2 regions of the Streptosporangium sp. NPDC048047 genome follow, and region 1 is predicted to be linked to the other one. Evidence: riboswitches for the same ligand, from Rfam matches in the RefSeq annotation. Region 1 holds a riboswitch; the other holds the start of a gene.
The links. Region 1 has a riboswitch for glycine ahead of gcvT (glycine cleavage system aminomethyltransferase GcvT). Riboswitches for the same ligand answer to the same signal wherever they lie in the genome.

Region 1 (3,400 bases):
TCAGGCCCGACCAGGCCAGGTGGACGGGCAGGCTGACCACCCCGGTGGCGGGGCCGCGCAGGTCGGCGAGGGAGTCGGGCACCCGGTGCGCCACGCCCTCCCAGCGGGACGGAAGTCCGCTCACGGCCGGGTCACTCCCGGCTCGCGGTGTGCTCGCGGCCGTCCCGGCCCGCGGCGCCCTCGTGGTGTCCCCGGCCCGCGGCACGTTCCCGGCCCGTGACGCGCTCCTGACCCGCGGGGTGCTCGTGGCGCTCCTGGAGCCTGACCAGGCGGCGGGTGGAGGGCAGGTCGTGCCGGCCGGAGACGAACTCCTGGAAGGCGATCTTCGCCTGGATGACCGGTCGCCGCCAGCGCCTCTCCCGGTGCACCGCCGTGGCCATCTTCCGGGGCCGGGGCCGCCGGGAGCCGGGCGCCATGAACCAGTGCGCCCACGGCGAGCCCGGGCGGGCCAGCCGTACCGCGCCCACGATCAGCAGCGGCGGCAGGAACAGGCCGGCCAGGCCGGTCCAGATCTTCCCCTTGAGGAGGGTGACCACGGCCAGCGCGAGGTTCGCCACGATGACGCCGGCGGTGAGCCACGCCCCGCGCGGCGTGCCGTCGGAGTTCTCCCAGCCCAGCGGGCGCAGACCGGTGAGGAGCAGGCCGGTGATCGCGATCGCGGTGAACACCGCGTCCACCGACGCCCGCCCCTCCTCCTCCCAGTAGACGTCGCGGAGGTGCAGGATCAGCGCGAACTCGTCCAGGATCAGGGCGGCCCCCGCCCCGAACACGGCGGCCGTCACGGCGTACCAGCCCTGGGAGAGACCCGAGACGACCAGCCCCGCCACCCCGCCCAGCAGGGTCAGCACCACACCGAACACCACGTGGTGGATGTGCATGTCGCCGACGCCGACGTTCCCGAACCAGCCGATCTTCGCCCGGATCAGCCGGACGTTGATCCTGGTCAGCACGAACGCGGCGATCAGCGCGACGAAGAAGCAGAACAGCGGCAGCCGTCCCGTCTCAAGGATCCTCTCGCGGAAGAAGTCGTCCATCGATTCATCAGATTATGCAAGGAACCCATGCGACACGGCCGCCCCGCCGTACGGCCGGGCGGAGACGGACGTTTCCCCGCGAGCCCCCCGCGAGTCCCCCACGAGCCCCCCGCGAGCCCCGGTGAGTCCCCGTGAGTCCCCAGTGAGTTCCCGGTGAGTCCCCGTGAGGGATTTCGCTCGGCGGGTGCCGCCGGTTAGGCTGGCCACGGCACCGATGAACCCGTGCGGGAGAGAGTCCTGACATCCAGGCCAGGACCCCTGAAGGAGCAAGCCCTCCCCGCGAACCTCTCAAGGCAAAGGACCGTGCGGGTAGGTGACCTCTGGAAAGCAGGCCGTACGGCCTCGCCGAAGGTGAAAGTCCGGCAAAAATCGGGCGAAGCTCTCAGGCATCAATGACAGAGGGGGAGGATGCTCTCATCCGTCCCCTGCCTGAGGTGCGAACATGTCACGACCCACGCCGCTGCGCGGTGTCCACGAGGCTCTCGGCGCCACCCTGACCGACTTCGCGGGGTGGCTGATGCCGCTGCGTTACGGCAGCGAGTCCGCCGAGCACAACGCCGTCCGCCAGGCGGCGGGCCTGTTCGACCTCTCCCACATGGGTGAGATCTTCGTGACCGGCCCGCAGGCGGGTGAGGCCCTCGACTACGCGCTGGTCGGCCACCTGTCGGCGCTGGAGCCGGGCCGCGCCCGCTACACCATGATCGTCTCGCCGGACGGCGGCGTGCTGGACGACCTGATCGTCTACCGCCTGGCCGCCGACGAGTTCATGGTCGTCGCCAACGCGTCCAACTACCCCCGGGTCGCCGCCGAGCTGACCGATCGGGCCAAGGACTTCGACGCCGCGGTGGACGACCGCTCCGAGGAGTACGCGCTGGTCGCGGTGCAGGGCCCGAACTCGCGCGCCATCCTCGGCGGGCTCACGGACGCCGACCTCGACGGCCTGAAGTACTACGCCGGCCTGCCCGCGACCGTCGCCGGGATCCGGGCGCTCATCGCCCGCACCGGCTACACCGGCGAGGACGGCTTCGAGCTGTTCGTCGCCGCCGGTGACGCCGAGGCGCTGTGGTCGGCGCTGACCGAGGCGGGCGCCCCGCACGGTCTCATCCCCGCGGGCCTGTCCGCCCGCGACACCCTCCGCCTGGAGGCGGGCATGCCGCTGTACGGCAACGAGCTGACGTCCGGGCTGACCCCGTTCGACGCCGGGCTCGGCCGTGTGGTGAGGTTTGACAAACCGGGCGACTTCGTCGGCCGGGCCGCCCTGGAGCCTCTCAGGGACGTCCCGCCCGCGCGCCGCCTGGTCGGACTGATCGCGACCGGCCGCAGGGTGCCCCGCCACGGCTACCCGGTGGTCGTCGCCGGTGACGGCGCCGTCGTCGGCGAGGTGACCAGCGGAGCCCCGTCCCAGACCCTCGGCAGGCCCATCGCCATGGCCTACGTGGACGGTGACCGTTCCGAGGGTCTGGCCGTGAGCATCCGGGGTACCCATGAAGCGGTCGAGGTCGTCGACCTGCCTTTCTACAGGAGGAAAAAGTGAGCAGCATTCCCGATGACCTGCAGTACACCAAGGAGCACGAGTGGGTCGCGGGCATCGACGACGGCCTGACCCTCACCGTGGGCGTCACGGCCTACGCCGCCGAGTCGCTCGGTGACGTGGTCTACGTGCAGGTCCCCGAGGTCGGCTCCACCGTCGCCGCGGGCGACGCGGTCGGCGAGGTCGAGTCCACCAAGTCGGTGAGCGACATCTTCGCCCCGGTGGGCGGCGAGATCGTCGAGGTCAACGACCTGGTCGTGGACGACCCGTCGCTGGTCAACAGCGACCCCTACGGCGAGGGCTGGCTCTTCCGCGTCCGTATGGAGGGCCGGCCCGAGGACCTCCTGTCCGCCGAGGAGTACGGCGTGCTCACCTCCGGTGAGTCCTGACCTCCTCCCAACAGTGCCGTGACCATGCGGGCCATGGGGGCTCGCGTGGTCGCGGCGACGCAAGCAAGGACCAGATCAATGGCGATCAGCGTCTTCGATCTCTTCAAGATCGGTATCGGCCCGTCCAGTTCGCACACCGGCGGCCCGATGGCCGCGGCGCACAGGTTCGCCCGCGGCCTCGCCCAGGACGGGCTGCTGGAGAAGACCGCGAGGGTCGAGGCGATCCTGTACGGCTCGCTCGGGCTGACCGGCAAGGGCCACGGCAGCGACAAGGCCGTCCTGCTCGGCCTGTCGGGTGAGAAGCCCGAGCTGGTGGACGTCGACACCGTCGACGAGCGGCTGGCCGCCATGCGCGAGAGCGGGACCGTCCGGTTGTACGGCGCGCACGAGATCCCCTTCGTGATCGGCGAGGACCTCGTCTTCGAACGGAAGATCTCGCTGCCGCG
Region 2 (3,400 bases), on a different contig from region 1:
TCGCCCCGCCCCGGGCCCTGCCCGACGAGCCGGTCAGGGAGGTCCGCCTCACCCGCGCGGAGCTGCTGACCGCCGCCTCGCTCTCCGAGGAGGCCCTGACCGAGCTGGAGGACTTCGGCCTGGTGGAGGCCGTGGCCCGCCGCTACGACGCCGATGCCCTGGCGGTGGCCCGCAGCGTCGGCGCCCTGGCCGCCTTCGGCCTGCACGCCCGCCACCTGCGGGCGGTCAAGGCCGCCGCCGAGCGCGAGGCCGGCCTGGTGGAGCAGGCCATCGCCCCCCTGCTGCGCCGCCGCGGCCCCGGGGCGATCGCCGAGGCCGATGAGACGGCCCGGGAGATATCCGGGCTCCTGCTGGAATTACACGCCTCGTTGCTGCGTTCCGGCGTTCGAGGGGCCCTGGGCCGGTGAGCCCTGGCCGGACGGCCGAAGTCCCCCGGATGTTACGTTGAACGAACCGGTCGAAATCCAGCGAAGATGGAGCAGCCCGTGTTGCAGATGGAGGTCGTGGGCGTTCGGGTTGAGATGCCTTCCAACCAGCCCATTGTTCTGCTCAAGGAGGCACATGGGGAGCGCTATCTGCCGATCTGGATCGGCATGACCGAGGCCACGGCGATCGCCATGGCCCAGGCCGACGAGCCGCCACCGCGGCCGCTCACCCATGACCTCTTCCGCGACGTGCTCGACGCCTTGGACGTCCAGTTGACCACCGTCAACATCGTCGCCCTCCGGGACGGCATCTTCTTCGCCGATCTCGTGTTCTCCAACGGGACGGAGGTCAGCGCCCGCCCGTCGGACTCGATCGCCCTCGCGTTGCGCACCGGCGCCCGCATCTTCGCCAGCGAGGACGTGGTCGCCGAGGCCGGGGTGATCATCCCCGACGACCAGGAGGACGAGGTGGAGAAGTTCAGGGAGTTCCTTGACACAATCACGCCCGAGGACTTCGGCCGCGCGGGGTAGGTATTTCGGTGCATTTACGCTTCACGACGCGCCGGGTGGGGTCGTTGACTGGGCTTGGCCCCGAGCCTACGGTGCAAGTGAACCCCGGGGCCGCGCGTAAACCCCCAGATCAGGCCGCGGGATGAGAGAAAGCCGGAGGTCCGCGTGGCGGTCAGCAGCGGCGAGGGTAGAAACGCCGATCAGGATGACCCGAAACGGCGCGGGGAGGCCTGTCAGCGCGCGGGCGAAGAGGGTCTGCTGTTCGACGGGGCACCGGTGAGCCCGCCCGCCGACGTCGGTTACCGCGGCCCCACCGCCTGCGCCGCCGCCGACATCACCTACCGCCAGCTCGACTACTGGGCCCGCACCGGGCTCGTCGAGCCCACGGTCAGGGCCGCCCAGGGCTCAGGTTCCCAGCGACTGTACGGCTTCCGCGACATCCTCGTCCTCAAAGTCGTCAAACGCCTCCTCGACACCGGCGTCTCCCTCCAGCAGATCCGCATCGCCGTACAGCACCTCCGTGACCGCGGGGTCAGCGACCTCGCCCAGATCACCCTGATGAGCGACGGCGTGAGCGTCTACGAGTGCACCTCGCCCGACGAGGTCATCGACCTCCTCCAGGGCGGCCAGGGCGTCTTCGGCATCGCGCTGGGCCGCGTCTGGCAGGAGGTGGAGGGCTCCCTGGCCGATCTGCCCGGCGAGCGGGCGGAGGCGTCCCAGAGCCCTTTAGGAGATCATCAGGCGGATGAGCTGGCCCGCCGTCGCAGAGCCCGGCGAACCGGGTAAAGTTGGTCTGGCCGCAGACACCGTGCGGGAGAGACCCCGGCTCGACCGGGGCGCCGAAGGAGCAAACCTCCCCGGAATCTCTCAGGCACCCTGTACCGCACGGACGAGGCGACTCTGGAAAGCAGGTGCGCCCGCCAGGCGTGTCTCACCGACGGTGAAAGCCCTCCCCGGCGGGGAAGGTGAAGCTCTCAGGTGGAGATGACAGAGGGGGAGACCCGGCATACGCCCGCGCTCAGCGCCGGTCTCCACCAGCCTCGGGAGGCTTTCCATGACCGACCTGTCACCGCTCGGTGAGCTCAGCTCCCCGCCTTTCTCCACCCGTCACATCGGCCCGGCCGACGCAGACCAGGCCCGCATGCTGGAGACGGTCGGCTTCGCCTCCGCCGCCGACCTCCTCGCGGTGGCCGTGCCGGAGGCGATCCGTATCGCCGACCGGCTCGACCTCCCCCCGGCGGCGAGCGAGCCGGAGGCCATCGCCGAGCTGCGCTCCCTCGCCTCCCGCAACACCGTGCTCACCTCGATGATCGGCCTGGGTTACCACGACACGATCACCCCGGCCGTCATCCGCCGCAACCTCCTGGAGAACCCGGGCTGGTACACCGCCTACACGCCCTACCAGCCGGAGATCTCCCAGGGCCGCCTGGAGGCCCTGCTCAACTTCCAGACGGTCGTGGCCGACCTGACCGCCCTCGACGTCGCCGGGGCCTCCCTGCTCGACGAGGCCACCGCCGTCGCCGAGGCGATGACCCTGGCCCGCCGCGCCGGCAAGGCCGCCTCCAACGTGTTCGTCGTCGACGCCGACGCCCTGCCGCAGACCAAGGCCGTGCTCGCCACTCGCGCCGAGCCGCTCGGCATCGAGCTGGTCGAGAGCGACTTCACCGCCGAGCTGCCCGACTGCTTCGGCGTGCTCGTGCAGTACCCGGGCGCGAGCGGCCGGATCAGGGACTTCCGTTCCGTCGCCGACGCCGCCCACGCCCGCGGCGCCCAGGTCGTCGCCGCCGCCGACCTGCTGGCCCTCACCGTGCTGACCGCCCCCGGTGAGATGGGCGCCGACATCGCGGTCGGCTCCACCCAGCGGTTCGGCGTGCCGATGGGCTTCGGCGGCCCGCACGCCGCCTACATGGCGGTCCGCGACGGCCTGCAGCGGCAGATGCCCGGCCGCCTGGTGGGCGTCTCCCAGGACGCCGACGGCCGCCCCGCCTACCGCCTCGCGCTCCAGACCCGCGAGCAGCACATCCGCCGCGAGAAGGCCACCAGCAACATCTGCACCGCGCAGGTGCTGCTCGCGGTGATCGCCGGGATGTACGCCGTCTACCACGGCCCCGAGGGGCTGCGCAGGATCGGCCGCCGCGTCCACCGCCACGCCGTCGTCCTCGCCGAGGGCCTGCGCCAGGGCGGCGTCGAGGTCGTCCACGACGCCTTCTTCGACACCGTGCTGGCCCGCGTCCCGGGCCGGGCCGCCGAGGTCGTCGCCGCGGCCCGCGACAACGGCGTCAACCTGCGGCTCGCCGACGACGACCACGTCGGCGTCTCCTGTGACGAGAGGACCGAGCCGCCGCACATCGAGCGGGTGCTGGCCGCCTTCGGCGCCGGCGGCGCGGTCCTGGCCGACCTGGACGCCTCCGCCCACGACGCGCTGCCCGCCACCCTGACCCGGACGAGCGACTTCCTGACCCACC

Region 2: linked by a shared signal. The riboswitch ahead of gcvP (aminomethyl-transferring glycine dehydrogenase) and the one ahead of gcvT (glycine cleavage system aminomethyltransferase GcvT) in region 1 are both predicted to bind glycine.

What each region holds. Positions count from the first base shown of each region.
Region 1 covers NZ_JBEZNH010000005.1:158,321-161,720, reverse strand. The annotation lists gene AB0D67_RS06515 (hypothetical protein) at 1-124, opposite strand, end outside; gene AB0D67_RS06510 (hypothetical protein) at 132-1,034, opposite strand; glycine riboswitch at 1,250-1,348, shown strand; glycine riboswitch at 1,349-1,443, shown strand; gene gcvT (glycine cleavage system aminomethyltransferase GcvT) at 1,477-2,568, shown strand; gene gcvH (glycine cleavage system protein GcvH) at 2,565-2,954, shown strand; gene AB0D67_RS06495 (L-serine ammonia-lyase) at 3,033-3,400, shown strand, end outside.
Region 2 covers NZ_JBEZNH010000083.1:21,443-24,842, forward strand. The annotation lists gene AB0D67_RS36865 (MerR family transcriptional regulator) at 1-407, shown strand, start outside; gene AB0D67_RS36870 (bifunctional nuclease family protein) at 486-956, shown strand; gene AB0D67_RS36875 (MerR family transcriptional regulator) at 1,191-1,721, shown strand; glycine riboswitch at 1,737-1,829, shown strand; gene gcvP (aminomethyl-transferring glycine dehydrogenase) at 1,990-3,400, shown strand, end outside.